4 regions of the Burkholderia metallica genome follow, and region 3 is predicted to be linked to each of the others. Evidence: riboswitches for the same ligand, from Rfam matches in the RefSeq annotation. Region 3 holds a riboswitch; each other region holds the start of a gene.
The links. Region 3 has a riboswitch for cobalamin ahead of cobW (cobalamin biosynthesis protein CobW). Riboswitches for the same ligand answer to the same signal wherever they lie in the genome.

Region 1 (7,492 bases), on a different replicon from region 3:
ATGAAGCCGAAGCATGCGTCGTAGGCGACCGCGGCAAGGCACGCGACCGGCTCGCCGCGCAGCACGCCGACGAAGAATCCGGCCGGGTCCGCTTCCCGGAAACACGACGGATCGTGCAGGCCGGGGTTCCAGCCTTCCGCGGCCGCCCATTCGACCGACATCGCGACTTCGTCGGCCGACATGGTGCGCACGATGAAGTCTTCGTCCTGATCCATGGTTCACCTCGGTCGCTGTGCTCGGGATTGCGCGTGACGTGACGGCCTGTGCATCGGGGCGCGCGGGCGTTCGGCAAGATCGCCGTCCGCGCACCCGCTACGGGTGGAAGGTTTCGCCGCGGGTCAGCATGGCGATGAATTCCGCGATCTTGCGCGCCCTGGTTTCCGGTTTCCTGGCGTTTTGTATCCGGTACAGGATCGCATAGCGGTTACGGCTGTTCAGCGTCGCGAAAAACTTCGCGGCTTTCGGATGAGCGTCCAGCGCCGCCTGCAGGTCGTCCGGCACGGTCGAGTTGCTGGCCGACGTATAAGCCGCCTGCCAGCGGCCGTCCTTCCTGGCCTTCTCGATTTCGCTCATGCCGGCCGGCCGCATCCTGCCTGCGGCGATCAGCGCTTCGGCGCGGTCGGTGTTCAGTTTGGACCAGCTGCTTTTTGCGGAGCGCGGGGTGAAGCGCTGGAGCCAGCAGATGTCGTCCCCGGCCCGCTTTTGGCCGTCGATCCAGCCGTGGCAGAGGGCGCTTTCCAGCGCCTGTTCGTACGTGACGGTGCGCAGATCGGCACCTTTTTTCGCGAGACGCAGCCAGACACCCGTTGAAGCGCCGCCGTTTTGACCGAGCCAGCTTTCCCATTCGGTCTGACTGGCAAAGGTTAGAGCGGATTCGGTCATGTCGCCGTCCTGAAGGGTTGCGTGCATGTGCGGGGATAGCGTCCGCAGTCTAACAGTGTCGATACGGGCGGCGAAGTCCGTGATGCGGCCGAAGGCCGGCCGCCCGGGGCATCGCGGGTCCGTCGGCGGGGCTGGACCGGAATCGCCTGTGTCAAGCATCCGGCGACGACGGAAGACCTTGCCGCACACGGCACCAAAGGCCCCGCCATCGACGCGTCAGAACGTGTAGCTCACCTTACCGAACGCCGTGCGCCCCAGCGTGTTGTACCCGTACGCGGTCATGTACTGCCGGTCGAACAGATTCGACACGGTCGCCGATACCGTCAGGTGCGAATTGATCCGGTACGACGCACGCAGCCCCACCGTCAGATACGAAGGCAGATAGGTCGAGTTCGCCGGATCGTCGAACGTCGTGCCGCCATACAGCAGCGACGCGCCCGTGCTCAACGCATGCAGGTGCAGCTCGTCCCACGTGTGGTCGATGTTGATGCTGACCGTCTGGCGCGGCCGCCGGTTGAGCCACGAGTCGTTCGTCTCGTCCTGCGGATTCAGGAGCCCGACCGCGACGCTCACCGGCGTCGAGCGGCCGATCGTCCCCTTGTACGACAGGTCGATCCCGCGAATATGCGCGCGGCCGATGTTCATCGGCGAGAACGTCGCCGGGTTGTACGCGATCAGGTTCGTGACGCGCGTGTCGTAGATCGCCGCCGTGAACGTGCCGTACGACGTGTTCGCATCGACCGCGGCCTCGACCGACGTGTTGCGCTCCGGGCTGAGATTCGGATTGCCGTAGCCGGGGTAGTACAGGTCGTTGAACGTCGGCAGCTTGAACGCATTGCCGTACGACACGCGCGCCGTATACACCGGCGTGATCGCCCACGACAGCGCCGCGTTGCCCGTATTCACCGACTGCCCGGCGATGATTTCATGACGTCCCGCGACGAACATCGTCACGTTGCCGAGCGTCGCCGACTGATGCAGCGAGAATGCGGAGTCGTTGCGCGTCGGCACGCCGTTCGGAATGTCGACCGGCAGGAACGCCTGCTCGCGCGTGAAGTCGTACGCGAGCTTGGTTTCGCCCGACAGCGGCAGCCCGAACAGATGGAACCCGCGCTCCTGATGCGTCAGCGACGTCGACGTGCTGATGCGCTGCGAATCGATCTGGTCGGTCGGGATGGTCGGGGCGCTCGCGTAGAGGAACCCGCGATCGTTCGCATAGCCGAAGGACTGGTCGAACTGCGTGTCCGGCGTGATGTCGAGATGGAATGCGATCCCGGTCGTCAGCTGATGATCGAGCTGGCGGTTCGCGTAGCCGCTGTTGTCGTACGACAGATCGGACCGGTGATACAGCGCGAACGTCGAGATCGACCAGTTGTCGCGCGCGTAGCCGAGGCGTGCATCGAGGTCCTGCGCGTGATACGGGTTGCGGCCGGCCTCGTGCCCGTATGCGAAGGGCCGCGTCGCGTCGATGCCGGCCGTGTTGTACGTGTGCAGGCCGAGCGAGTAGGTGAGCCCGCCGAGCGCGGCGAGCGGCCCGGTCGACGGCACGGTGCCCGACGTGCGCAGCTGCGTGTCGAACGTCTTGTTCGACCCGCCGCCGAACGACACGGTGGTCTGGTTCGGCTGGTTGGCGGCACGGCGCGTGAAGAGCTGCACGACGCCGCCCATCGCATTGGCGCCGAACGACGCGGCGGCCGGCCCCGAAATCACTTCCACCCGTTCGAACGCTTCGGTCGGCAGGTCCGACCACGGCGCGATGCCGGTGGTCGGCGAACCGATCCGGATGCCGTCGATGAACACCGCGACCTGGCTTGCCGACGAGCCGCGAATGCTGACCGATGCGTTCGAGCCGGGGCCGCCGTTCTGCGAGACGGTCACGCCCGGCAGCGTCGCGAGCGCCTGCGTGATGCTCGGGTCGCTCGGCGCCAGCCGGTCGAGGTCGGTACGCGTGAGCACGTGGGTCGTCGCATAGCGCTGGTCGAACGACTCGGGCAGCCGCCGCGTGTCGGTCACGTTGACGGTCGGCAGGTCGGCATTGTTGGCGGCCGGGGCCGGCTGCGAAACCGCGGTGTCGCCGGCGGCGTGCGCGAGCGGCGACAGGAGTGCGGTCGCGGCGGACGTGGCAAGGAGGTGTCGAATCTTCATGAGGCTGTCGTCGTGGTCGGGCTGCGCATGCGCCGATCGAAAGCGGGCAGCGGGCAGCACCGGTTTTGTTATCGGTGAGCGGGCTATCGCGCGACCGGCCGGTGCCGGCCGCCGTCGCGGGCGTTGCGGGTGCAGGGGCGGCGCACGCCGGCGGGCGCGAGCGAAAGGGAACGGCGCGCGCGAGCAGGCGGGCCGTGCATGCCGGCAGCGTGCCGGCGCGGCGCTTCCGGTGCGAAAGCGAATGCGGTAACGGTGGACATCGGGCGGATCCGGAGGTCGGGCCGTCCATGCAACGGGCAACCGCGCATGGCGGTGCCTGGCGCATCGGGACACCCCGCCCGGTGCGGCTGCTTGGACCTCGGGTCGATGGCAGGTCTCCTGGCTCGCGGGTCGTGATTCGCGCCGGCCTTCCCGGTTTCCCAGTGGCATGCAGTGGCACGGATTCGCCGCTCACAGTTGCGGGGGCAGCCGCAGATTCGAGGTCCTGCCTCGCCTGCGTTCCCTTTTGATCCCATCCCTGGGAACCATCAGCGCGCAAGGGTAATGGCGTGCGCGCCGGCGCGTCAATTGTCCGGCGGCGCGGGGATGCGAAAAAACGTCATTGCCGGGCAAAAACGGTCGAAATCCTTTCCGTCATACGTCACCGTCGCGCGTCATGTCTGACGAAACGGGGCCGCTCGCCGCCTGGCGATCGCGCCTGAACCGGCTCGGCGCGACACCCGTCCACCGGACGAAGGCGCGGCGGAACGCTTCCTCGCCGCCGAAACCGAGCTGCGCGGCGATGCGCGCGACCGGCCAGTCCGACTCGCGCAACCGGCGCTGCGCGGCCTCGGCGAGACACTGCTCGCGCAGCGCGTGATAACCGCTTCCTTCGGCCGCGAGGCGCCGCCGCAGCGTCGCTTCGCTGGTGCCGAGCCACGCGGCGAGTGCGGCGAGCGCCGGCAACGCCTGTTCGTGCGCGAGCGCCGCATCGAGAAAACCGCGTACCTGCTGCGTCCACGACACGACCGCCGGCGCCGCATCGATCAGGCGAAACGGAAAATCGACGAGAAACGCGTCGAGTTCGGCCGGCTGCCGGATCACGCGGCATGCGAGCCGGGCCGCGTCGAACGCGAAGCCGTAGGTTGTGCGGCCGACCTCGACCGGGGCGTTGAACAGCCCGAGCAGCGGCATCGCGTCGTCGCGGTGCGGATGGCCGAGCCACACGTCGGCCGGCCGCAGCGGCTGCCCGATCAGCCAGCCGAACAACTGCAGATAGCAGAACAGGCCCGTCAGGTCGACGAGGCACGCGGCCGGGCTGCGCGTGCGGCGCAGCGAATCCATCCGGAACGTCGCGCGGCCGTCGCGAACGGCGAGCGACAGCGCACCGGCGCGCGGCGTCAGCATCTCGCAGAAGTCGCGCGCACAGCGGATCGCGTCGGCAAGCGTCGCGCAACTCAGCAGGCAGCCGCACATCAGGTCGACTTCGCGCTTGCGCATCGGCGGATGGCCGTCGCCGCGCGCGACCTGCGCCTCCAGCCGTTCGATCGCTTCGCGGTACAGCGCGACGAAATCGCCAGGCGTCGCCGTCGGTGGCGACGGCGACGCATCGCGGTCGGCCGGCGGCGCGCCGCTGCGCGAGAGTTCGCTCAGCAGCCGCGCGCCGAGGCCCGGCAGGATGCGACCGCGGGCCGGCATGGCGCGCTGTTTCATGAGTTTCCCGTTCTGAGCGTCGTGACAGGGGCGGGTGAGCGGGCCGGTAGGGGCTCGCAAACCGTCGCCACGCAAGAATGCTATCCACGCCGGCCGCCCGCGGCCTCGCCGGAACGGCGTAGGCCGGCCCCGCATCCCAGTCACGAACGACCCCGGACGACACGCGAATGATCCAGATCGTAGACGAAATCACGCTCGCGCCCGAGCGCATTCCCGACGTGCTTGCACTGCTGCGCGACCGATATCTGCCGGGCCATGCGGCGCGCGGGCTGACGGCGGCTGGCCGCTGGGTATCGCCGCCCGTCGCGGTGCCGGGGCAGCCGAGCACGCTGTGGCTGACCTGGCACGTGGCCGATGCGCCGGCCTACTACCGGATGCGCGCGCTGACGGATGCCGGCGTGGCCGGCTTCTGGATGGCCGTCGACGCGCTGTGCGACGTGCGCCGCCGCCATGTGATGACGGACGCCGACGCGCCGCTGCACGCACTGACGGAGGTCGACGATGCGGCATGACACGGCGCGGGTATTCGTGTCGGCGGAGGGCAACGCCGACGCGATCGAACGGGCATTGCGCGACGCCGCTCGCGCGCTGGCCGGCGCGCGGCGCGTGGCGCTGGCGCGCAATCTCGACGGCAGCTGGGGCGCGGGCGACTACACGCTCGACGTGCTGCGCGACGAATCGGCGGCCGAAGGCGCACCGGATTTCGCCGCGCTGGCGCAGCTGCCGGGCATCGAGCGCATCGACGGCGCCCGCTGCCGCGCGATCGGCGGCGGCCTGCGCGAACCGGCGCTGCGCGACGGCGTGTGGCGCACGCTGATGCTGCGCGTGCGGCCGCAGGCCCACGCCGATCAGGTCGACGCGCTCGAACGCGAACTGCTGCGCATGCCCGCGTTCATGCCCGGTATCCGCAACTGGCGCCTGAGCCGGATCGTGACGCCCGGCGCGTGGACGCACGTGTGGCAGCAGGAATTCGCGCACGTCGGCGACCTGCTCGGCGAATACCTGCTGCATCCGTATCACTGGGGCTGGGTCGACCGCCGGTTCGATGCCGAAAGCCCCGACTGGACGGTCGACGCGATCTCGCATGCGTTCTGTCCGCTCGCGTCGAGCCTGCTGGCCGATACCGATATGGCCGCGTGACGCGCGGCACCCGTCGAGCCGACGACAACCCTGAACTGGAGACACGAAGATGCGAGCCCTGTTGATCGACCGCGTTGGTCATTCCGACGTTCTACGGATGGCCGACGTGCCGGCACCGAAGCCGGGCGCGGGCGACGTGCTGATCCGCGTGGCCTGTGCGGGCGTCAATCCCGCCGACTGGAAATGCCGCGAAGGCTACCTCGGCGCGTTCATGCAGTACACGTTTCCGTTCGTGATCGGCTTCGACGCGGCGGGCGTGGTCGAAGCGGTCGGCGACGGCGTCGACGGTTTCGCGCCCGGCATGCGCGTGTTCGCGCAGACCGACGTCGGCGCGGGGCGCTGGGGCGCGTATGCGGAATACGTGGCGGTGCGCCACGACTCGGTCGTGCGGCTGCCCGACGCGGTGCGTTTCGCGGAAGCGGCCGCGACGCCGACGCCCGCACTGGCCGCATGGGCCGGCCTGTTCGACGACGGCGCGCTGCGGGCGGGCCAGACCGTGCTGATCCACGGCGGCGCGGGCGCGGTCGGCACGTTCGCGATCCAGCTCGCGGCGCAGGCCGGCGCGCGCCTCGCGGCGACGTGTTCGGCGAGCAACCGCGAGACGGTCGAATCGCTGGGCGCGACCGCGAGCATCGACTATCGCGCGCAGGACATCGCCGCGGCGCTGCGCGCGTGGGCGCCCGGCGGCGTGGATCTCGTGCTCGACACGGTCGGCGGCGACACGCTGCCCGATGCGCTCGACCTGCTGGCGCCGGGCGGCACGCTCGCGACCATCATGACGCTCGCGCCCGGCGATGCGCAGCGGCTTGCCGCGACTGCCGCCGACGCCGCACGGCGCGGCCTGCGCACCGCGATGACCTATAGCCGGATGCCGAGCGGCGCGACGCTCGCCCGGATCGCCGCGCAACTCGGCACGCGTGCGCTGCGCGTGCCGCGTTTCGACCGTTTCCCGCTCGAACAGGCGGCCCGCGCACTCGATCTCGTTCAAACGGGCGAGGCGAAAACGAAGCTCGTGCTTCATGTTGCGGATATCGACGGCTGAGCGATCCGCACGCACTTCACAGGAGACCACGATGACCGATATCCGAACCGGCGTACTGACCGGCAAGTGCGCGCTCGTGACGGGCGCGAGCCGCGGCATCGGCCGCGCGATCGCGCAGCGCCTCGCATCGGAAGGCGCAACCGTCGTCGTGACGGCGCGCAGCCTCGCGCAATCGACCACGACCGCCGGCACGCTCGCCGAAACGGTGGCGCTGATCGAGCAGGCCGGCGGCCGTGCGATCGCGCTGGCGGCCGACCTGTCGAACGCGGCCGAGCGCGATGCGCTCGTCGGGCGCGCGGCGCACGCGGCCGGCGGCCTCGACATCCTCGTCAACAACGCGGGCGTGGCCGACTACGCGTGCGTCGACGCGATGCCGATGACGATGTTCGACACGACGATCGAACACTATCTGCGCATCCCGTTCGCGCTGGCACAGGCCGCGATTCCGCTGATGCGCGCGCGCGGCGCCGGCTGGATCGTGAACGTCGGCTCGGTGACGGCGCTGCCGCCGCTACGGCCGTTCGACGCGTTCTCCCGCATGGGCGGCGCGACCGTCTATGCGGCGGCGAAGGCGGCGCTGTCGCGCTTCAC
Region 2 (7,492 bases), 950 kb from region 3:
TCGCTAACCCATGATCATTCACCCGAATTTCGACCCCGTTGCGATCCATCTCGGGCCGCTGGCCGTGCGCTGGTACGGGCTCATGTATCTCGTCGGCTTCATCGCGGCGATCGTCGTCGGCCGGATCCGCCTGAAGCTGCCGCATGTGGCCGCGCAGGGCTGGACCGCGAAGGACATCGACGACATGATGTTCTACGGCGTGCTCGGCACCGTGCTCGGCGGCCGGCTCGGCTACGTGCTGTTCTACAAGGCCGATTTCTACTTCTCGCATCCGCTCGACGTGTTCAAGGTGTGGGAAGGCGGCATGTCGTTCCACGGCGGCTTTCTCGGCGTGACGCTCGCGATGGTGCTGTTCGCATGGCAGCGCAAGCGCCACTGGCTGCAGGTCACCGATTTCGTCGCGCCAATGGTGCCGACGGGCCTCGCAGCCGGCCGACTCGGCAACTTCATCAACGGCGAGCTGTGGGGCCGCGTGACCGACCCGACGGCACCGTGGGCGATGCTGTTCCCGGGCGCGATGCGCGACGATGCGGCGTGGCTGCCGAAGCATCCGGAACTCGTCGAGAAGTGGCATCTCGCCGACGTGTTCATGCAATACCAGATGCTGCCGCGCCATCCTTCGCAGCTCTATGAAATCGCGCTCGAGGGCATCGTGCTGTTCTTCGCGCTGTTCTTCTTCGCGCGCAAGTCGCGGCCGATGGGCGCCGTGTCCGCGCTGTTCCTGATCGGCTACGGTCTCGCGCGCTTCACGGTCGAATTCGCGCGCGAGCCCGACGACTTCCTCGGCCTGCTCGCGCTCGGTCTGTCGATGGGGCAGTGGCTGTCGCTGCCGATGATCCTCGCGGGTGTCGCGCTGATGGTCTGGGCGTATCGCCGCCGCACGGCGAACGCCGCTGCATGATGCGATGCCGATGCACGCGCGATCGGCGCGTGCATCGGCAACCTGCAGTCGATAAAAAAACGCCGGCCCTCGGGCCGGCGTTTTCATTTCGGACTGCTGCGGGACGTGCGTTACTTCATCTGCACGGAGCCGTTGACGGTGACCGACACGGTGGCCTTGCCGCCTTCGACCGCGATCGGTGCGCTCATCTTGGCGCTGTCCATCGGCGCCGCGGCCATCGCCATCATGCGCGTGTACGGCTGCACGTTGCGGCCGCTGCCGACGTTCACGTCGCGGATCGTGTAGCTGCTGTAACCGAATGCCTTCGCGGCTTCGTCGGCGCGGGCGCGGAACGACTTGATCGCTTCGGTCGTGAGCTTCTGTTCGGCCGCACGCTGGGCTTCGGGCGACAGCGAGAACTCGACGTTCGCGACCTGCATCAGATTCGACAGCTGGCCTGCGAGCTTCGACGCCGCGGCGAAATCGCGCGATTCGAGCGCAACTTCGGTGCGGCCGCGCCATGCGGAGATCTTGCCGTCGCGATCGGTGCTCGGATAGACGGAGAACGCGCCCGTGTGCGCGGTGACGCCCGATACGCCCTTCGCCTGCGACAGCGCGGCATCGGCGCGCTGGTTCAGCTGTGCGGTGAGGCTGCCCGGATCCTTGGCTTGCTGTTCGTAGAACAGCGTGATGTGGATGATGTCCTGCGGCACGTCGGCGCTGGCTTGCGACGACAGCGACAGCACGCCCGCCGGCTCCGGAAAGTGCGGATTCGCGGCCTGCGCGTGCGCGGCGGGCGACGCGAGCGTCAGCGCGACGGGCACGGCGGCGGCAAGGGCGAGCGACAGCGCGAGTGCGGATTTCTTGGTCATTGTTGGACTCCTTGTGCGAGGGCGTGCACGCGGATCGCGCGTACACGACGCGGGCGACCCGCGCGACGAAAAGAACGACAGCCGGCCCGATCGGCCGACAGCGGTTGCTTAGGCCGCGCGAATGGGCCGCGAGTTCCACGGCGATGGGGCGTACTGACCAGATTTGACCTTTGGCGCGCGCCTACTTCATCAGCTTTTCGGTGATGAATCGCCATTCGGCGCGCGTGACCGGCGTGATCGACAGCCGGTTGCCGCGTGCGAGCACGCGCATGTCGGCGAGTTCGTCGTGTTCGCGCAGCGCGGCGAGCGGCACGAGCGGCGATTTTTTCACGTAGCGCACGTCGACGAGCAGCCAGCGCGGCGCTTCGTGGGTCGACTTCGGATCGTAATAGGGGCTTTTCGGATCGAACTGCGTGGGATCGGGGTAGGGCGTCGACGACACTTCGGCGAGGCCCGCGATGCCCGGCTCGGCGCAACTCGAGTGATAGAACAGCACGCCGTCGCCGATCTTCATCGTGTCGCGCATGAAATTGCGCGCCTGATAGTTGCGCACGCCGGTCCACGGCAGCGAGCGCTGCGGTGCGTTGGCGAGATCATCGATGCTTGCTTCGTCCGGTTCGGACTTCATCAGCCAGTATTGCATGGATCGTGATCGACGCAGAAAGGGCTGCTACAAAAGAAAACGGCACCGGGCTCCGCCCGATGCCGTTGGATAGGCCCCCGCCTTGGCCGCTAGGCCGGCATCCTGAACCTGAGGTTCAGAATTGGTCGCAGTTAGCAGCACTTCGGGTACATCAGACAGAGTGACGCGCGCGCCCGTGCTACAAATTTCCGCAACCGTGCACATGGCATTGGTTCAAGGAATATATGACCTTGGCGAACCAGGCAGGGAAGCTGACTGAACTGTGATTCGATGCGCCAATTTGACCACCGTTGATCGCCGAGATCAAGGGGAATCGACGCATCGACTGAAACGTTACTGGGTTTCGTGCTGTGCGAGCACCGCGCCGAGCTGTTCGTTCATCTGGTGCATTGTACGACGGATTTCCTCCGCCGGAAATGCTTCACCGTGCCGCACGCTCGTTTGCAGGCGCAGCAATTCGGACGCGAGCGACAGCGCCGCCATCACGGCGATGCGATCGGTGCCGCGCACCGAGCTGTTCGAGCGGATTTTCGACATTTCGGCGTCGACACGCGCGACCGCTTCGAGCAGCGCCGCTTCGGTCTCGGCCGAGCAGGCGAGCCGATAGGCCTGACCGAGAATCGAGACTTCGATCTGCTTGGTGCTCATGCATGTTCTCCGTGGCTGGCCGCGTCATCGCCATCCGCACCCGCCTGCGCATCCAGCAGGTCGAGCTGGTTGTCGGCCTGCTCCGCGCTTTTCGAGCGCGGCAGTTTTTCGAGGATCGCGTTCAGTTTCACCTGGGCGTCGTCGATCTTCGCCGACAGCGTGTCGCGCTCGGCCGCGAGCGCATTGCGCTCGTCGCGCAGTTGCTCGAGTTCCGCGCGGACGGCGTCCGCTTCCGCGCGCATTTGCGCGACCTGCTCCTCGAGCGCGAGCCGTTCCGAGTGATAGCGCTTGTTCAGCGAAATCAGACGGCCAATATTTTGAGATAGGGTTTCGAGTTCGTTGAGCATTTGCTGCGTCCTCTAAAGACCCAGCATTTTAGCGCGGAATAACGCGCAATCCGACATCTGTAACGTTTCCAGTCGTAACACCCCGGCTTCTTGCCGCGAATCGGCGCTTGCCGTGCGTGTCCGGACGCTTCCTTGACGCTCGCGCGACCCGCTCCTAAACTGGCGCCGCCTCGGTGCTCGCGCGTGCAACGCGCGGTTAAACGGGAAGCAGGGTGTGGGCGCCGGACGCCCGCCAACCTGCGCTGCCCCCGCAACGGTAAGCGGCCGCGTCCGGTGACGCAGGCCGGCTCGGGCGCGTTTCGCGTACAGGTGTCGTACGCGCGACGCGGGCCACTGCGCGTCATCGCGCGGGAAGGCGAGCCGGACCGCCGCCAGCCCGGATACCGGCCGAGACGGGGAGCCCGCACGGGCTTCATGACGCGCGGCCCGCGGGGAGGCGGGGCGCGCCACGCTTCACGGAATCTTCTTCGATGCTGACCCCAATCGTCCGCGCGACGTTCACGTCACGACCGGCCGCCCGTCGCAAGCGCGCGCGCCGCACGTCGTGGGCGGCGGCGTGCGCGGCATGAGCGCCGCACGCGCCGCCGCGATCTGGGGCGCGCTGGCCGCCGCGGTCGCGCTGCTGTTCGTCGCGTCGCTGTCGATCGGCAGCGTACCGATGTCGCCGTGGCAGGCGCTCGCGTCGCTCGTGCCGCATGGCGGCGACGCGCTGTTCGCCGACATCGTCCGCACGCTGCGCCTGCCGCGCGCGCTCGCGGGCTTTGCATGCGGCGCGTTGCTCGCGCTGGCCGGCGCGCTGCTGCAGGTGCTGTTGCGCAATCCGCTCGCGGAGCCGTACGTGCTCGGCGTGTCGGGCGGCGCGGCGGGCTTCGCGCTCGTCGCGATGATCGCGGGCGGCGCATGGTGGCTCGTCGACGCATCGGCGTTCGCCGGCTCGCTCGTGTCGGTCGCGCTCGTGCTCGGCCTCGCGCGCCGCGAGCTGGGGCGCGGCGACGCGCGCGACGCATCGCCGCGGCTGCTGCTCACGGGCGTCGTGATCGCGGCAGGGTGGGGCGCGCTCGTCACGCTGCTGCTGTCGCTCGCGCCCGATGCACGGCTGCGCGGAATCATCTTCTGGCTGACGGGCGACCTGAACGGCGTGAGCGCGCCGTGGTTCGCGTGGGGCGCGCTGTTGCTGGCCGCTTGCGTCGCGCTGCCGGCCGCGCCGCAACTGAACGTGCTGCTGCGCGGCGACGCGACCGCGCTCGCGCTCGGCGTGCCCGTTGCGCGGCTGCGCGTGCGGATCTATCTCGTCGCGTCGCTGGCCGCCGCGGCCGCGGTGACGACGGCCGGCACGATCGGCTTCGTCGGCCTCGTCGTGCCGCACGCGCTGCGGCTCGCGTTCGGCAACGACCAGCGGATGCTGCTGCCGGCTGCGATGCTCGCGGGCGGCGGCGGCGTGATGGCGGCCGACCTGCTCGCCCGCACCGCGATCGCGCCCGCGCAACTGCCGGTCGGCGTGATGACCGCGTTGATCGGCGTGCCGGTGTTCCTGTGGATGTTGTTGAGGAGACCGATGCGATGACGCGCGCCGCACTGCCTGCCGCTGCCGGCGGCCCGACGAGTTACGCGGCCGTCGACCTGACGCTGAAGGCCGGCGCGCGCACGCTGCTCGACGGCTTCAACGGGGCGTTTCGTCCCGGCGAGATCTGGTGCGTCGCGGGGCCGAACGGCGCGGGCAAGACGACGCTGCTTGCGACCCTGGCGGGGCTGCAGCCGCCGGCCGGCGGACAGGTCGAGATCGACGGCCGGCCGCTGGCCGCATGGCCGCCCGCGCAGCTTGCGCAGCGCCGCGCGCTGATGCCGCAGCAACTGCACGACGCCTTCAGCGCGACCGTGTTCGACACGGTGCTGCTCAACCGCTTTCCGTATCTCGGCGGCTGGGGCTGGGAGCGCGACGGCGACCGCGCGGCCGCCCGCGACGCGCTGGCGGCGTTCGACCTGAGCGCGCTCGCGTCGCGCGACGTGCTGTCGCTGTCCGGCGGCGAGCGGCAGCGCGTCGCGCTGGCTGCGACGCTGTGCCAGGACGCGCCGTTGATGCTGCTCGACGAGCCGCTCGCGCATCTCGACCTGCATCACCAGATCGGTTGCCTGAGCGCGCTGGCCGCGTGGCTCGACACGGGCCCGCGCACGGTGCTGTTCTCATGCCATGATCTGAATCTCGCGCGGCGCTTCGCGACGCATGCGTTGTTGCTCGACGGCCGCGGCCACGCGTGGGCCGGCCCGGTGCACGACGTGCTGACGCCCGAGCGCGCGAGCGATGCGTTCGGCTATCCGCTCGTGCTGATCCGCGAGAACGGCCGCGATGCGCTGCTGCCGGCGTGGCCCGAGCGACAATGACGTTTCCTTTTTCGATGCGCGGCGCCTGCCGCGCCAACGACCCGGCTTCTCGATGACGACCCCGACCCCTTTCCCGCCCGCGATCGCGCCGCTCGACGACGCGTTGCGCAAGCGCCTGCAGCACGTGATCGACCACAAGACCAAGCCGCCCGGCAGCCTCGGCCACCTCGAGGCGATCGCGCTGCAGATCGGCCTGATCCAGCACACCGAGCGGCCGGTCGTGCAGCGTCCGGTGATGATCGTGTTCGCGGGCGATCACGGGATTGCCGCCGAGGGCGTGAGTCCCTATCCGCAAGCGGTGACCGCGCAGATGGTCGCGAACTTCCTCGCGGGCGGCGCGGCGATCAACGCGTTCTCGGGTGTCGCGCAGTGCACGCTCGAGATCGTCGATGCGGGCGTTGCGTCGCCGTTGCCGCTGTCCGACCGGCTGGTGTCGCTGCCGGTCGCGCGCGGCACGCGCAACTTCGCGATGGAGCCGGCGATGACGCGCGACGACGCGATGACGGCGCTCGCCGCCGGCGCGGCGCGCGTGCGCCTGCATGCGTCGCTCGGCACGAACGTGATCGGCTTCGGCGAGATGGGGATCGCGAACACGTCGTCGGCCGCGTGCCTGATGAGCCGCCTGCTGAGCGTGCCGATCGACGCCTGCGTCGGGCGCGGCACGGGCCTCGACGATCAGGGCCTCGCGCACAAGCGCGCGGTGCTCGGCCGCGCGCTCGTCAAGCACTCGCACGCGATCGCGCCGCTCGACGTGCTCGCGACGTTCGGCGGCTTCGAGATCGCGATGATGACGGGCGCGTATCTCGCGGCCGCGAGCGCGCGGATGACGATCCTCGTCGACGGCTTCATCGCGACCGCCGCGCTGCTCGTCGCCGAGCGCATCGCGCCCGGCGTGCGCGATTACTGCGTGTTCTCGCATACGTCGCACGAGGCCGGCCACCGGCGCATGCTCGAACATTTCGGCGCGAAGCCGCTGCTCGCGCTCGACCTGCGGCTCGGCGAAGGCACCGGCGCAGCACTCGCGCTGCCGCTCGTGCGCGCGGCGGCCGCGTTCCTCACGGAAATGGCGAGCTTCGAATCCGCCGGCGTCGACAATCGTGACGCCTGATCGCGCGCGCGGTGTGAAGGCCGAACTGCGCTACTTCTTCGTCGCGCTCGGCTACTTCACGCGCGTGCCCGTGCCGCGCTCGATCGGCTATGCGGCAGGCGATCTCGACCAGGCCGCACGCTATTTCCCGCTCGTCGGCGCATGGGTCGGCGCATGGGGCGCGCTCGTCTATCTCGTCGCGCTGCGCGCGCTGCCGTCGTCGATCGCGGTCGGCTTGTCGATGGCCGCCACGCTGCTCGCAACGGGCGCCTTTCACGAGGACGGCCTGGCCGACAGTTGCGATGCGTTCGGCGGCGGCTATACGCGCGACGACGTGCTGCGCATCATGCACGACTCGCGGATCGGCACGTTCGGCGCGGTCGCGCTCGTGATCTCGCTTGGACTGAAGTGGCAGGCGCTTGCGTCGATGCTGCCGCTGCGCGCCGCATGGACGATGATCGCCGCGCACGCGGCGAGCCGCGCGGCGGCGGTGAGCCTGCTGATGACGCTCGACTACGTGCGGCCGGAAGGCAAGGCGAAACCGGTCGCGCAACGGCTGGGCGCACGCGCGGCGTGCGTCGCGGCGCTCTTCGGCTTGCCGTGGCTGTTCTGGCCCGACTGGCGCATGGGTGTCGT
Region 3 (7,492 bases):
CGAACGCGGTCGTATTCAGCACGAGCGCGACCTCGTGCGTGTCGCAAAGCTGCGTGATGACTTCGCGGCTCACCGCGTCCTTCAGCGACGTGACCGCGATCGGCAGCGGATTGAGCCCCTGCTCGACGAGCGCATCGGCCAGCGCGTCGAACACGGCCGTGTTCGCGGCCTGCCAGTGCGCGCGATAGAACAGGATCGCGACGACGGGCGCACCGGGCGTCCAGCGCGGCCGCCAGTCGTCGACGCTCGCGCGGTCGCGCGCCGGGTGATACAGCGCCGCGGCCGGCAGCGGGCGCGGCAGTTCGGGGGCGTCGCCGAACCCGAGCGTGTGGAACGCAATGCTGCGCAGCAGCGCGTCGGCGTTGTGCACGCCGCCTTCGCGCAGATAGCGCCACCACAGCCGGCACAGGTCGGGCGCGACGGTACTCTTCGCGACGAGGTTCGGGTCTTCCTGCAGGTCGCCCGAGAACATCGCGAGCTGCTGCCCGCGCTTCGACGCGAGCGACACGGCCTGCTCGATCCCGTACGGCCAGTACGCCTCGCCGCCGAGATGGTCGATCACGACCGCCTTCGCGTGCCGCAGCACGTCGTCGACATAGAAATCGACCGACGCCGGCTGCCGCAGGAACGTGACGTTCGCGAGCCGCACGCTCGGGAAACCGGCCGGCAGCCGCGGCACGACGCTCGCGAGCAGCGACAGCGTCGTGTCGGCCGAACTCAGGATCACGATGTCGGCCGGTTGCTGATCGATCCGGACGACGCCCTGCGTATCGTCGACGAAGCCGCCCGGCGTGGTGCGCAGGAGATGCATCGTCCGTTACGCCTGTTGCGGCTCGGCCGCGCAAGCGGCGTCGAACGCACGCTGCAGCGCGGCCGCGTCGAGATCCTCGCCGATCAGCACGAAGCGGCTCGCGCGCGTTTCGCCGTCCTGCCAGCGACGGTCGAAATAGCTGTCGAAGCGGCGGCCGACACCCTGGATCACGAGCCGCATCGGCGCATCGGGCAGCGCCGCGAAGCCTTTCGCGCGGTAGATCGTGTGCGCTTCGACCACGCGCTGCAGCGCGGCGATCGTCGCTTCGCGCGTGCCGGCGTCGCCGGACACGACCACCGAGTCGAAATCGTCGTGATGGTGGTCGTGATCGCCGTCGTCGGCCGAGCCGTGATGATCGTGACGCAGGTGGATCGTTTCTTCCGATGCCGATTCGAGCCCGAGCAGCATCGCGAGATCGAGTTCGCCGCGCGTCGCGCGCACGATCTTCACCTGCGGCGGGATCTCGTCGCGGATCGCGGTTTCGATCTGCGCGAATTGCGCGTCGCCGACGAGATCGGCCTTGTTCACGATCACGAGATCGGCGGACGACAGTTGATCGGCGAACAGTTCGTGCAGCGGCGATTCGTGATCGAGGTTCGGGTCGGCGCGTCGCTGCGCGTCGACGGCCTGCGGGTTTTCCGCGAACTGGCCGCTCGCGGCCGCCGGCCCGTCGACGACGGTCACCACCGCGTCGACCGTGAAGCTGTTGCGGATCGTCGGCCAGTTGAACGCCTGCACGAGCGGCTTCGGCAGCGCGAGGCCCGACGTCTCGATCAGCACGTGGTCGATGTCCGCGCGGCGCTCGACGAGCGCCTCCATCACCGGATAGAACTCTTCCTGCACGGTGCAGCACAGGCAGCCGTTCGCGAGTTCGTACAGCTGGCCCGACGCTTCGCCCTGCGCGCCGTCGGCATCCTCGCAGCCGATGCCGCAGCCCTTGAGGATTTCGCCGTCGATGCCGAGTTCGCCGAATTCGTTGACGATCACCGCGATGCGGCGGCCTTCGGCGTGCTGCAGGATGTGGCGCATCAGCGTCGTCTTGCCGCTGCCGAGAAAGCCCGTGACGATCGTGACGGGAAGCTTGCGTAGGGTCATGGTAGGTCCTGTGTCGGAAATGGATCAGCGCGGGATCGTCGCGTCGAGGGCGGCGTGGCAGTTCGGCTGGCGGATCGCGCGCATGCCGCCGCGCGGACAGCCGCGGCACGGGCGGAACGACGAATCGGACATGGTGCTTCCTTGCGAACGGTCGACATCGTGAATGCCAACACGGCTGCCGCCGGCCCGGCTCGCGCTGCCTGCCGTTCGCCGCGCCGGCCGGCGCGCGCTCGCGCGGCGGCAGATCGGCGGAGGCAGCGTGCAACGCGCGGGCGTCGGGCCTGCTGCGGCCGTGGACGATGCGCCGCCTCCCCGCGGCGCTGTACCCCAATGTTCGGGCCGGTATCCGGGCTGACGAACACGCCGCTTCGCCTTCCCGGATGCGCGCGGCATCCAGTGGCGGTCGTCCGCATGCATCGGCATGCGGCGAAGCGGCGTTGCGTGGCGCTTGCGCGCGACGCGTTCGCTTACCGTTGCGGGGGCAGCACAGGTTGGCTCGACTGCGGCGCAGGCAGGCTCCCTGTTTCCCGTTTAACTGCGCGCACCGGAGCGGCGCGCGCGAGCACCAAAACGCGTGCGAGTGTAGGCGGCGGTGCGGGGAGCGTCAAGGCGAACGGGGCCGCCGGGCCGCATCCGGCACGGCCGTCGCGCCGCGTCGCAGGCCACGCGCGGCGGTTCGCGCGGGCGGATCGCTGTGCTATCGTATGCGCCGCGTTCGGTGCTCGCAGGCGCATTCCGCGCCCGCAGTTAAACGGGAAACAGGAGGCGGCTCCCCGCCCGGCCTGTGCTGTCCCCGCAACGGTACGCCGCCCGCGCGACGCGCTTCCCCGCGCACGCGCCCGTGCCGCCCACGATGCCACTGCCCTTCAGCCGGGTGGGAAGGCCGCGGCCTGGCAAGCGGCCAGCCCGGATACCGGCCGACGCAAGGGGCGAGCCCGACGCTCGCCGAACGCCCGATCCGCGGGGAACGGATGGGGTGCGCCTTCCGCCCGCGTTCGCGCGGGCTTCGCTCGATCCGTGATGCGTGACTTCCTAGCTGGCCGCCGCCGTGCCGCCCGCCTGCCCTTTTCCACTGTTTCGACACGGTGCGCGCCGTGCCGCGCCCGATGAGCCGCGCGTGGCTCGTCGGCGCCGGCCCCGGCGACGCCGACCTGCTGACGCTCAAGGCCGTGCACGCGATCGGCGCGGCGGACGTGCTGCTCGTCGACGATCTCGTGAATCCCGACGTGCTGCGCCATGCGCGTGCCGATGCGAACATCGAGTACGTCGGCAAGCGCGGCGGTCATGCGTCGACGCCGCAGGAGGCGATCGTCGCCGCGATGCTCGCGCACCTGCGCGCGGGCCGCAGCGTCGCGCGGCTCAAGGGCGGCGATCCGTTCGTGTTCGGCCGCGGCGGCGAGGAGCTCGCGGCGCTCGGCGCGGCGGGATTCCCGGTCGAGGTCGTGAACGGCGTCACCGCGGGCATTGCCGCGCCGGCCGCACTCGGCATTCCGGTCACGCAGCGCGGCGACGCGCAGGGCGTGATCTTTGTCACGGGCCACGGCGCGGGCGCCGACGAGCCCGACTGGCGCGCGCTCGCGGCCACCCGCATGACGATCGTCATCTACATGGGCATCCGCCGGCTCGACACGATCGCAGCGGCGCTGCGTGCTGGCGGCCTGCCCGGCGACACGCCGTGCGCGGCGATCGAGCATGCGACGCGCCCCGAACAGCGTCACGTACTCGCGACGCTCGATACGCTCGTCGCGCGCATCGGCGCGGCCGGCATCGGCTCACCGGCCATCGTCGTGATCGGCCGCGTCGCGGCGCTCGCCGACGATCCCGCAGTACGCGCCGCGCTCGGCGGCAACGCATGATGCGCGTCGCGCTGGGCGTCGGTTTCCGCGCGGGCGTGACGGCCGCGCAGCTCGATGCCGCGATCCGTGCGGCGCTGGTGCGGTATCCGGCCGCCGAACCGGCGCTCGTCGCCACGCTCGCCGACAAGGCGCGCGCCCGCGCACTGCGCACGCTGTGCGCGCGACGCGGCTGGCCGCTCGTCGCATTCGACGCGGCGCAACTCGCAAGCCGCCCCGAACTGGCCGCGAGCGGCCCGTCGGATGCCGCGCTCGCGCGCTTCGGCGTCGCGGGCGTGGCCGAGCCGTGCGCGCAGCTCGCGGCGCCGCGCGGCCGGCTGCTGGGCCCACGATCCATCCGGGACGGCGTGACGGTCGCGCTCGCCGGCCCGCTGTGAACCCTTTGTTCCGCTTTCTTTCGACAGGACGAATCCGATGAAAACCGACGCCGAATCCCATCAACGGATGACCGAACGCCGCCGCGCGGGCCACGAGAAGAAGCAGGCCGCCGCCGTCAACGAAAAGGGCCTGCTGATCGTCAACACCGGCAACGGCAAGGGCAAGAGCACCGCCGCGTTCGGCATGGCCGTACGCGTGCTCGGTCACGGCATGCGGCTCGGTGTCGTGCAGTTCATCAAGGGCGCGCTGCACACGTCCGAGCGCGACTTCCTCGGCGCGGTGGCCGAATGCGATTTCGTGACGATGGGCGATGGCTATACGTGGAACACGCAGAACCGCGACGCCGACATCGCGACCGCGCGCAAAGGCTGGGACGAGGCGCGCCGGATGATCGAAAGCGGCGACTACCGGATGGTGATCCTCGACGAGCTGAACACGGTGCTGAAGTACGAATACCTGCCGCTCGACGAAGTGCTCGCGACGCTCGCCGCGCGGCCCGCTTCGGTGCACGTCGTCGTGACCGGCCGGCATGCGCCCGATGCGCTGATCGACGCGGCCGACCTCGTCACCGAAATGCGGCTCGTCAAGCATCCGTACAAGGAACAAGGCGTGAAGGCGCAGCGCGGCGTGGAGTTCTGAGCATGCCGGACTGCCCCGCGCTGTTCGTCAGCGCGCCCGCGTCGGGCCAGGGCAAGACGTCGGTGACGGCCGGCCTCGCGCGGCTGCACCGCCGGCTCGGCCGCCGCGTGCGCGTGTTCAAGACCGGGCCCGATTTTCTCGATCCGATGCTGCTCGAACGCGCGAGCGGCGCGCCCGTGCATGCGCTCGACCTCGGGATGGTCGGCGAGCCCGGCTGCCGTGCACTGCTGGCCGACGCCGCGCGCGACGCGGACCTGATCCTGATCGAAGGCGTGATGGGGCTGTTCGACGGGACGCCGAGCAGTGCCGACCTCGCGGCCGCGTTCGGCGTGCCGGTCGTCGCCGTGATTGCCGCGAAGGGGATGGCGCAGACGTTCGCGGCGATCGCATTCGGGCTCGCGCGATTCCGGCCGGGGCTGCCGTTTCACGGCGTGCTCGCGAACCGGGTCGGCTCGGCCCGGCATGCGGAACTGCTGCAACAGGCGCTGCCCGCCGACCTGCGCTGGCTTGGGCACATGCCGGCCGACGCGGGCATCGCACTGCCCGAGCGGCATCTCGGCCTGCACCAACCGGCCGACATCGACGATCTCGATGCACGGCTCGAGCGGGCGGCCGACGTGCTCGCGCACACGGCGCTCGCCGCATTGCCGCCGGCCGTCGCGTTCGCGGAACCGGACGCCGCGGCGCCGCTGCCGCGCGCGCTCGCCGGCCAGCGGATCGCAGTGGCGCACGATGCGGCGTTCTCGTTCATCTATCCGGCCAATCTTGCGTTGCTGGACACACTCGGCGCGCAGTTGCGGTTTTTCTCGCCGCTCGCCGACGAACCCGTGCCGGACGATTGCGACGCGCTGTTCCTGCCGGGCGGCTATCCCGAGCTGCATGCGGCGACGCTCGCGGCGAATGCAGCGACGGCGCGAACGATTCGCGCACACGCGGCGGCCGGCCGGGCGATCGTCGCGGAATGCGGGGGGATGGTGTATCTGTGCGAATCGCTGACCGATGTGGACGGCGTGACCACGCCGATGGTGGGTGTACTGCCGGGTCATGCGACGATGCAGCGAAGGTTCGCTGCGCTCGGCATGCAGCAGCTCGACACGCGCACCGGGCCGATGCGCGGCCATACGTTCCACTATTCGCGGCTCGCGACGACGCTGGAGCCGGTCGCGTTCGCCGCGCGCCCCGACGGTGGAGCGGACAGCGGCGAAGCCGTCTATCGCCACGACGCGATCGTCGCGACGTACATGCACATGTACTGGCCGTCGAATCCGCAGGCGGTCGTGGCGCTGTTCAGTGGGGACGCGTTCTAGATTCGGGACGGCTCAGGTCATGCCGGGATTGCCTGCCCAGTCGCAACGATCCCGTGCGTGCTTGCTTCTGCGGCAAGCTTGTCGATGTCCCGCCTCGCGCCGTATGCGGTGTTTCCCCGGTCAAACCAGGAACGTCTGCGCGAGCTTCACCCAGTACGACGCGCCGGTGGGCAGCACCGCGTCGTTGAAGTCGTAGCCGGGGTTGTGCACCATGCAGCCGCCCTCCCCGTCGCCGTTACCGATGATCAGGTAGCAGCCCGGCCGCTTCTCGAGCAGGAACGCGAAATCCTCGCTGCCGGTGAGCGGCACCATCTCGTCGATCAGGTTGGCGTCGCCCACCCACTCGCGCGCGACGCCGCGCGCGAACGCGGTCATGTCCGCATCGTTGACGAGCACCGGGTAGCGGCGCTGGTAGTCGATCGTCGCGCTCGCGCCGAACACGGCCGCCTGCGCATGCACGACCTCCTTGATGCGCGTCTCGAGCAGGTCGCGCACCTCGGGCTTCAGCGCGCGCACCGACAGGCGCATCTGCGCGCGATCGGGAATCACGTTCGGCGCGTCGCCCGAGTGGATCGCGCCGACCGTGACGATCGCCATGTCGAGCGGCGACACGTTGCGCGACACGATCGTCTGCAGCGCAATGACGATCTGCGCGCAGACGACCACCGAATCGACCGCCTTGTGCGGCACCGCGCCGTGACCGCCGCGGCCCTGCACGTCGACGATCACCGTATCCGACGATGCCATGAACGGCCCCGGCAGGAAACCGAACTTGCCCGTCGGGAAGCCGGGCATGTTGTGCATCGCGAAGATCGCGTCGCACGGGAACAGGTCGAACAGCCCTTCGTCGAGCATCCTCTTCGCGCCGCCGAGCCCTTCCTCGGCCGGCTGGAAAATCAGGTTCAGCGTGCCCGAGAAGCGGCGCTCGCGCGCGAGGTGCTTCGCGGCCGCGAGCAGCATCGCCGTGTGGCCGTCATGGCCGCATGCGTGCATCTTGCCGGCGATCCGGCTCTCGTACGGCAGGCCCGTCGTTTCGTGGATCGGCAGTGCGTCCATGTCGGCGCGCAGGCCGAGGCGCCGCGTGCCGTCGCCGACCCTCAACTGCGCGACGACGCCTGTGCCGCCAAGCCCGCGATGCACCGTGTAGCCCCACGACTGCAATTGCTCCGCGACGAGGTCGCTCGTCGCGAATTCCTCGAAGCCGAGCTCGGGGTGGGCATGGATGCGGTGCCGGATCTCGATCATTTCGTCGGCGAGGCCTGCGGGAATCACGCTGTGCGTCACGGTGTCGTCTCCTGATGTGCGGGGGTACTGCCGGGATGTGCAGGCAAGGATAGTCGGTTCAACGGCAACCGGGCAGACGGAAAGTCGTCACGGTAGCAACTCGTAGTTGCCATATTGGGAACGGT
Region 4 (7,492 bases), on a different replicon from region 3:
CAGCCGGCTCTCGCCGGCCACCCGCCGCGTCACCGGTCACGCCAGCGACCGGAACAACCAATAAAGCGCGCCGGCGAGTACGATCGACGCCGGCAGCGTCAGCACCCATGCCAGCACGAGGCTGCGCACCGTCCCCCATTGCAGGCCCGATCCGTTCGCCGCCATCGTGCCCGCGACGCCCGACGACAGCACGTGCGTTGTCGACACGGGCAATCCGTACACGTCGGCCGCGCCGATCGTGAGCATCGCGACGAGTTCGGCCGACGCCCCCTGTCCGTACGTCAGATGCTGCTTGCCGATTTTCTCGCCGACGGTCACGACGATCCGCTTCCAGCCGACCATCGTGCCGAGGCCCAGCGCGATCGCGACCGCCACCTTCACCCACGTCGGAATGAACTTTGTCGCATGGTCGAGCTGCTTGCGATAGTTGTCGATCGCGAGCTTGTCGTCGGCTGCGAACGCGGGGTGTCCGGATTTCTCGATCAGGCGGATGGCTTCGGAGACCAGATACATCGTGTTGCGCACGTTGTCGACGTCGCGTTGCGGCACGGCCGCCATCGAGCCCGACGCGCCGACCGCGGTCGCGAGCGACGTGGACAACTGCGCGACGGCAGGAATCACGGCCGGCGTCAGTTCGCGATGCTGTACGTAACGCTCGACGTCGATGCGCGGGTTCGCGGACGGTGCGACGCCGTTCGTGTACTTCCCGAACGTCGCGGCGGCCTGGTTCGCGACCGCCACGAAGGTCTGCGTTTCGGCCGGCGTGACGGCCTTGTTCAGCGCATAGGCGGTCGGCACCGTGCCGATCAGGATCAGCATGATGAGGCCCATCCCTTTCTGGCCGTCGTTCGAGCCGTGTGCGAACGACACGCCCGTGCAGGTCAGGATCAGCAGGCAGCGAATCCAGAACGGCGGCGGCTGGTCCTTCGGCGGCTCCTTGTACAGCTCCGGAATCCGCACGAGGTTTTTCAGCACGAGCAGTAGCAGCGCCGCGCACAGGAAGCCGACGATCGGCGAGAACAGCAGCGACTTGCCGACGCCGAGCGCCTGGCCCCAGTCGACGCCGCTCGTGCCGGACGGCCCGTGCATCAGCTGGTTCATCAGCCCGACGCCGATGATCGATCCGATCAGCGTATGCGAGCTCGACGACGGCAACCCGAAATACCAGGTCGCGAGGTTCCAGACGATCGCGGCGATCAGCAGTGCGAACACCATCGCGAAGCCCGAGCCGCTGCCGACCTGCAGGATCAGCTCGACCGGCAGCAGTTGCAGGATGCCGAATGCGACTGCGCCGCTCGAGACCATCACGCCGAGGAAGTTCCACATGCCCGACCAGATCACCGCGACGTTCGGCGTCAGCGAGTGCGTGTAGATTACGGTGGCGACCGCGTTCGCGGTGTCGTGGAAGCCGTTGACGAATTCGAAGCCGAGCGCGATCAGCAATGCCGCGCCGAGCAACAGGTACGGGAACAGCTTGGCGTCGCGGACCGGCGACAGGTCGTCGATCAGGTGCGTGGCGATATAGACGGCGCCGAGCACGAGCACCAGCAGGAACACGGCATAGCCGATCTGCCGGGTGCGTTCGACGGAGCCCGATTGGTTCGGTGCGGACGAAGCAGGTTGATTCATGACGGCGTCTCGTAAGGGAATCGCGTCCGATCCTAGCTGCGGCTCGCAGTCAGTTTGATGACAGTCGGGACCACGAACGGTATACCTTACGGATGTGTAAGGTACTCGGCGATGCGCTCACACAGTGAGCGCAAAGGCGGCTTACGCGTCGCTGTCGCGCCGGTCGTCGTCCGGTGTGGCCCACGTCCAGCCATCCGGTGACGCAGCGAACGTCGTGCACGACATCGGCGCAACGTCGACGCGCATGGCCGCGCGCGGCTCCATGCGCCGCACATGCGCGATGGCCGCACGGACGATCGGCGCATGCGTGATCGCGACGACGTCGCGACCGCGCGGCAGTGCGTCCAACCATGCGCCGATCCGCTGCACGGCGGCGTCGAACGATTCGCCGCGATGCGGCGACGCGGACGGATCGCCGATCCATGCGGCCAGTGGGTCCGGCAAATCGCGTGCGAGATCGTGCAGCCGCTTGCCGCGCCAGTGTCCGTAGTCGATGTCGCGCAGCGCGTCGTCGACGCCGGCGTGCAGCCCGAGCGCATCGACGGTCTGCATCGCACAGCGGGCCGGACTGCACAGCACCAGCGAGCGGGAGGCGCCCGTCCACCGGTCGCGCGATGCAGCGGCTTCGGCGAGCCCGTGCGCATCGAGCGGATCGTCGTCGGGAAACGTGCCGGTGCGCATCGCGCGGGTCGATGCGTGTGCGATCAGGCGCAGCGTGGCGTGCATGTTCGTGTCGGTGTTCGGATGATCCGGGACGGACGCACCAGTCCCCCTGCCGCCGCTTCAATACGCGAACGTTCGCGCGTACAATTCGCCCGATACGAAACGCGGAAGCCGGTGCAAATCCGGCGCGGTCGCGCCACTGTAACCGGTGATCGATGATCCCGGAAGCCAGACCTGCCTTCGTACCCATCCAACATTTGTCGGGGCGCGATACCCCTGAGGTGCATCCATGAGCGAAGCAGTGCTGAAGCCGGCGGTCGTGCCGGCCCCCATCCCCGTCCGCGAACTGTTGCCGTGGGCTGTTTTCGTCGGCCTGATCCTGTTGCTCGCGCTTTATTTCGTCGGCGCGGAACAAGGCGCGACGTCGCTCGTGCCGGGCATGTACGTTCACGAATTCGTTCACGACGGCCGCCATCTGCTCGGCTTTCCCTGCCACTGACACGGAGCATACGATGGTCGGAAAGCTGCTCATGCGCGGGATGCTCGCAGGCATCGCCGCCGGTCTTCTCACGTTCGGTTTCGCCAGAATCGTCGGCGAGCCGCAAGTCGATCAGGCCATCTCCTTCGAGGAAAAGCTCGATGCCGCCAAGGGCGACGCACCGGAGCCCGAACTGGTCAGCCGCCACACGCAGGCCGGTCTCGGTCTGCTGACGGGCGTCGTGACCTACGGCGCGGCGTTCGGCGGGCTGTTCTCGCTGGTCTTCGCGTTTGCGTACGGGCGCGGCAGCCGCCTGCCGGCACGTCCGCTCGCCGCGTGGCTCGCGGTGGCCGCGTTCGTCGCGCTCGTGATCGTGCCGAACATCAAATACCCGGCCAATCCGCCGTCGGTCGGCGACCCCGACACGATCGGCTATCGCACCGGCCTGTTCTTCCTGATGATCGCGATTTCGATCGCGACGATGGTGTTCTCGGTGAGCGTCCGCCGCCATCTGCTGGCGAAGCTCGGGCACTGGAACGCGTCGATCGTCGCGGGGCTCGTGTTCATCGTGATCATCGCGGCCGTGCAGTTCGGGCTGCCGTCGATCAACGAAGTGCCGGCCGCGTTCCCGGCCGACGTGCTGTGGAAGTTCCGCGTGGCGGCCATCGGCATGCAGGTGATCATGTGGACGACGATCGGCCTGCTGTTCGGTGCATGGGTCGCGCGCGGCGAACGCATCGGCGCGCGCGCCGCCTGACGCGCATGGGCTCGGAGCGCGGCTAGCGCAGCATGCGCGGCGTGCTCGCCGTCGACTCGCGCGCCAGGGCGACGAACGCGGCGAGATAGTCGATCGACGCATCCGCTTCGCGGATGCCGAGGAAGATCTGCTTCGCGATTCCCTTTTTGCCGAGCTTGACCGGCACGACCGGCATCCGGTCCGCGTATTCGTCGGCCAGCCATCTCGGCAGTGCGGCCACGCCGCGCCCGCTCGCCACCATCTGCAACATGATGTCGGTCGTCTCGATCGACTTGTGCCGCCGCGGCACGATGCCGGCCGGCGTCAGGAACTGGTTGTAGATGTCGAGCCGGTCGGTTTCGACCGGGTAGGTGATCAGGATCTCGTCGGTCAGTTGCTCGGGCGTCACGTAGTCGGCATTCGCGAACCGGTGCGAATCGGCGACCACCAGTACCTGCTCGTAGTCGAACACAGGGTCGAAGCGCAGGCCCGGCTTGTTCAGCGGATCGGGCGTCACGAGCACGTCGACGTCGAAACCGATCAGCGCCCCGATGCCGCCGAACTGGAAGCGCTGTTTCACGTCGACGTCGACATCGGGCCAGCGCGACAGGTACGGCGACACGACCTTCAGCAGCCACTGGTAGCACGGGTGGCACTCCATCCCGATGCGCAGCGTGCCGCGCTGCCCCTTTGCGTACTGCTTCATCCGCTCTTCCGCGAGCTCGAACTGCGGCAGCAGCCGGTTCGCCAGTTTCAGCAGATACTGGCCGCCCTGCGTGAGCCGCAGGCCGCGACCTTCCCGGTCCCAGATCGGCGTACCGAGCTGCTGCTCGATTTTCCGGACGGTATGGCTGAGTGCCGACTGCGTGAGATGCAGCGTATTGGCGGCCGCGGTCATCGAGCCTTGGCGCTCGACCTCACGAATGACGACGAGATGGAATCGTTCCAGCATGGATAGGGGGCCGCGGTAGACGCATGAGCCACATTAATGGATGAACGAAATAATGCCATTTTATTTCATGATTTGACATCCCTATGGTGGCTGCCGGACCTTCCAGTTTCTTCTGGACGACAGCGCACGGTCACGACCGTTCATGCGCGACGACCCGCCGCGCCCGGTGTCGTGCTACCCGCTTGCGCTCGCGATCCGCGACGAAGTGCTCGATCTGGAGAAGGCCGGCGTACGCGTGATCCAGATCGACGAGGCTGCATCGCGCGAAGGGTTGCCGCTGCGCCGCGCGCAATGGAGCGAGTACCTGAAGCGGGCGAGTCCGACATCCACTCGCCGAACATCCCGACGCAGGATCACATCGTCGGTCTGATGAAGGTCACGCGTGCTCGTGCGCGGCCGTGTCGGCGAGTGTCTCGGGGGACGGTGTCTCGGCAATCACACGCCGTTCGCGGTCGAGGTCGAGCGAACGCGACAGGAGCGCGTACACGGCGCCCGCGACGATCAAGCCGACGAGCCACGCGATGTCGACGCCGCCGAGCATGCGTGCGAACGGACCGACGAACACCTCGCGATTCGCGTCGGCATCGAAGATGTAGAAGAACGGCACCATCGCCGCGAAGCCGGCCAGGTACGCGACGATGCCGCGCGGTTGCCATGCGCCGTAGAGCCCGTTCGGCGTGAAGAAATGCGCGATCGCATAGTGGCCGCGCCGCACGAAGAAATAATCGACGAGATTCACCGCGGTCCACGGCACGAGGAAGTAGAGCATCAGCGTCAGGAACGTCTGCAGCAGCGCGATGCCGTTGCCGCGGATCGCGAACACGCACGCGAGCACGAACGTGCTGATCGCGACGATCGACGCGACGCGCGCGCGCCGCGTCGGCCGGATCGGCACGATCGAATCGGCGGCGGTCAGCACGGTCAGCATCGCGCTGTATGCGTTGAGCGCGATGATCGGCAGGAAGCCGACCAGCGACACGATCGCGATCAGCTTGCCGAGGCCCGGCACGAGCGATGCGCCGACATGGTCCACCGCGACCAGTGCGTCGGCCGCGTGCAGCTTCTGCGCGAGCCACGCGCCGAGGCCGATCATCCACGTGCCCGACAGCGACGCGCCGGCGAAGATCACCGCGATCAGCTTCGCGCGGCTCGTATGCTTCGGCAGATAGCGCGAATAGTCCGACACGTACGGCGCATACGAGATGTTGTAGCTGGCGGCGATCGCGAACTGCGTCGCGAACGCGATCCAGTTGAAGCCCGGCGCGGCGGCCGGCGCAACGGCGGCGTGTGCGGGCGCCGCGTGGCCGAACGCGAGCGCGAGCGTGACGAGCGCATAGAGCGGCAGCGTCGCGATCAGCGCCCACGTGAAGGTCCGGTGCATCAGGTCGTGGCCGTAGATCGCGAGCAGCGCGCCGATCGCGACCGCCGCGACGGCGACGAAGCCGCCGTCGATCCCGAACACGTTGTGCACGCCGTCCACCATCAGCGATACGTTGACGACATTGAATCCGACGAATACGAACAGCGTCGCGAGCAGCGCGACGATCACGCCGCGATAGCCGAACTGCGCACGGGACTGGATCATCTGCGGCAGGCCCATCTCCGGCCCCTGCGAGCCGTGAAACGCCATGAAGATCGTGCCGAACATGATCCCGAGCGCGCCCGCGAGCGTCGTCCAGGCCGCCGACAGCCCCATGCCGGGGCCGACGAAGCCGATCGAGATCGTGAAGAAGTGGAAATTGCCGAGAAACCAGAACGGCCCCTGGCTCGCCAGTTTCGCGTGGCGTTCGTGTTCCGGGATGTAGTCGATCGAGTGGTGTTCGATCGCGAGGCCGGCCGGTTCGGCGCGGTCGAGGTCGAGGGTGTCGGGGCGGTTCATGACGGCTTGTCTCCATGGTCGCGCGCGGCGCGTCGATGCGACCGCGTGCGCCTGCCCTGCCGCGACACCGTCGCGGCGGGCGATGAATATCGAGGGATGCCGGGGCGGTGCGGTACGCCGCCGGACCATTCAACGAAAACGGGCAGGCGAATCGCCTGCCCGTCGCGGGAACTTACACGGCGCGTACGCCGCGCGGCAGCGGTTCGTTCACGTTGCCCGGCGCACCGGCATCGTCGATGCCGACGCGGCGCGCAATCAGCCACACGCACAGCGACGACAGGAGCGCGGCGCTCGTGTACTGGATCGCGAGCGGCCACCATTGCGGCGCGGTGTTCTGCGCGATGACGGTCGCGACGAGCGGCGTGAGGCCGCCGGCGAGCGCGCCGCACACCTGGTACGCGATCGAGATCGCCGTGTAGCGGATCCGCGCAACGAAAATGCCACTGACGAAGCCGGCGACCACCGAGTAGTAGCCGGATTCCGCGAGCGTCGCGAGGCCGACGCCGACGGTGATCGACACCGGCGTGCCCATGTGCACGAGCGGCAGCATCGCGAACGGGACGATCGCGGCCCACGCGCCGGTGATCAGCAGCACGCGCGTGGTGCCGAAGCGCTGCGCGAGGAACGCGGCCGCGAGCTGCACGACGAACTGCAGCACGGCGACGATCGTCATGCAATGCAGCACCATCGACCGGTCGAGCGACAGGAACTGCGTCGCGTAGCTGATCATGAAGATGTTGCTGAAATACACGCCGGCGATGCCGTACACGTTCGCGCCGATCGCGAGCAGCAGCAGCGGCCAATATTTGAGCGCTTCGCGCAGCGGTTTTTGCGCGATGTTGCCGCTCTTCCTGACTTCCTCGAACTCGGGCGACTCCGACACGCTCGCGCGGATCACGAAGCCGACGATCAGTAGCACGGAGCTTGCGAGGAACGGCACGCGCCAGCCCCAGCTCATCATGTCTTCCTTCGACAGCGTGCTGATCGCGCCGAACGCGAGCATCGACAGGATCAGGCCGCTCGCGCTGCCGAGTTGCGCGAACGAGGCGAAGAACGTGCGCTTGCCTTCGGGCGCATGTTCACCGGCGAGCAGCACCGCGCCGCCCCATTCGCCGCCCACGGCGATGCCTTGCAGCACGCGCATCAGCACGAGCA

Region 1: linked by a shared signal. The riboswitch ahead of WJ16_RS26715 (TonB-dependent receptor domain-containing protein) and the one ahead of cobW (cobalamin biosynthesis protein CobW) in region 3 are both predicted to bind cobalamin.
Region 2: linked by a shared signal. The riboswitch ahead of WJ16_RS12630 (FecCD family ABC transporter permease) and the one ahead of cobW (cobalamin biosynthesis protein CobW) in region 3 are both predicted to bind cobalamin.
Region 4: linked by a shared signal. The riboswitch ahead of WJ16_RS30975 (CbtB domain-containing protein) and the one ahead of cobW (cobalamin biosynthesis protein CobW) in region 3 are both predicted to bind cobalamin.

What each region holds. Positions count from the first base shown of each region.
Region 1 covers NZ_CP013403.1:1,577,406-1,584,897, reverse strand. Annotated here, with positions in the region: gene WJ16_RS26725 (GNAT family N-acetyltransferase) at 1-215, opposite strand, end outside; gene WJ16_RS26720 (YdeI/OmpD-associated family protein) at 313-882, opposite strand; gene WJ16_RS26715 (TonB-dependent receptor domain-containing protein) at 1,099-3,027, opposite strand; cobalamin riboswitch at 3,379-3,571, opposite strand; gene WJ16_RS26710 (helix-turn-helix domain-containing protein) at 3,661-4,719, opposite strand; gene WJ16_RS26705 (hypothetical protein) at 4,887-5,231, shown strand; gene WJ16_RS26700 (Dabb family protein) at 5,221-5,859, shown strand; gene WJ16_RS26695 (NADP-dependent oxidoreductase) at 5,909-6,901, shown strand; gene WJ16_RS26690 (SDR family NAD(P)-dependent oxidoreductase) at 6,933-7,492, shown strand, end outside.
Region 2 covers NZ_CP013401.1:2,803,190-2,810,681, reverse strand. Annotated here, with positions in the region: gene lgt (prolipoprotein diacylglyceryl transferase) at 11-901, shown strand; gene WJ16_RS12655 (SIMPL domain-containing protein) at 1,012-1,752, opposite strand; gene WJ16_RS12650 (EVE domain-containing protein) at 1,934-2,395, opposite strand; RNA gene ssrS (6S RNA) at 2,466-2,647, opposite strand; gene WJ16_RS12640 (cell division protein ZapA) at 2,729-3,043, opposite strand; gene WJ16_RS12635 (ATPase) at 3,040-3,390, opposite strand; cobalamin riboswitch at 3,545-3,796, shown strand; gene WJ16_RS12630 (FecCD family ABC transporter permease) at 3,956-4,954, shown strand; gene WJ16_RS12625 (ABC transporter ATP-binding protein) at 4,951-5,769, shown strand; gene cobT (nicotinate-nucleotide--dimethylbenzimidazole phosphoribosyltransferase) at 5,822-6,877, shown strand; gene WJ16_RS12615 (adenosylcobinamide-GDP ribazoletransferase) at 6,867-7,492, shown strand, end outside.
Region 3 covers NZ_CP013401.1:1,855,336-1,862,827, reverse strand. Annotated here, with positions in the region: gene cobN (cobaltochelatase subunit CobN) at 1-811, opposite strand, end outside; gene cobW (cobalamin biosynthesis protein CobW) at 818-1,906, opposite strand; cobalamin riboswitch at 2,227-2,491, opposite strand; cobalamin riboswitch at 2,605-2,842, shown strand; gene cobA (uroporphyrinogen-III C-methyltransferase) at 3,013-3,762, shown strand; gene WJ16_RS08295 (cobalamin biosynthesis protein) at 3,759-4,136, shown strand; gene cobO (cob(I)yrinic acid a,c-diamide adenosyltransferase) at 4,174-4,776, shown strand; gene WJ16_RS08285 (cobyrinate a,c-diamide synthase) at 4,779-6,083, shown strand; gene WJ16_RS08280 (M20 aminoacylase family protein) at 6,204-7,367, opposite strand.
Region 4 covers NZ_CP013403.1:2,585,780-2,593,271, reverse strand. Annotated here, with positions in the region: gene WJ16_RS30985 (inorganic phosphate transporter) at 37-1,629, opposite strand; gene WJ16_RS30980 (histidine phosphatase family protein) at 1,771-2,355, opposite strand; cobalamin riboswitch at 2,411-2,548, shown strand; gene WJ16_RS30975 (CbtB domain-containing protein) at 2,582-2,791, shown strand; gene WJ16_RS30970 (CbtA family protein) at 2,805-3,527, shown strand; gene WJ16_RS30965 (LysR family transcriptional regulator) at 3,550-4,458, opposite strand; partial or broken gene WJ16_RS30960 (hypothetical protein) at 4,598-4,774, shown strand; gene WJ16_RS30955 (purine-cytosine permease family protein) at 4,835-6,337, opposite strand; gene WJ16_RS30950 (MFS transporter) at 6,510-7,492, opposite strand, start outside.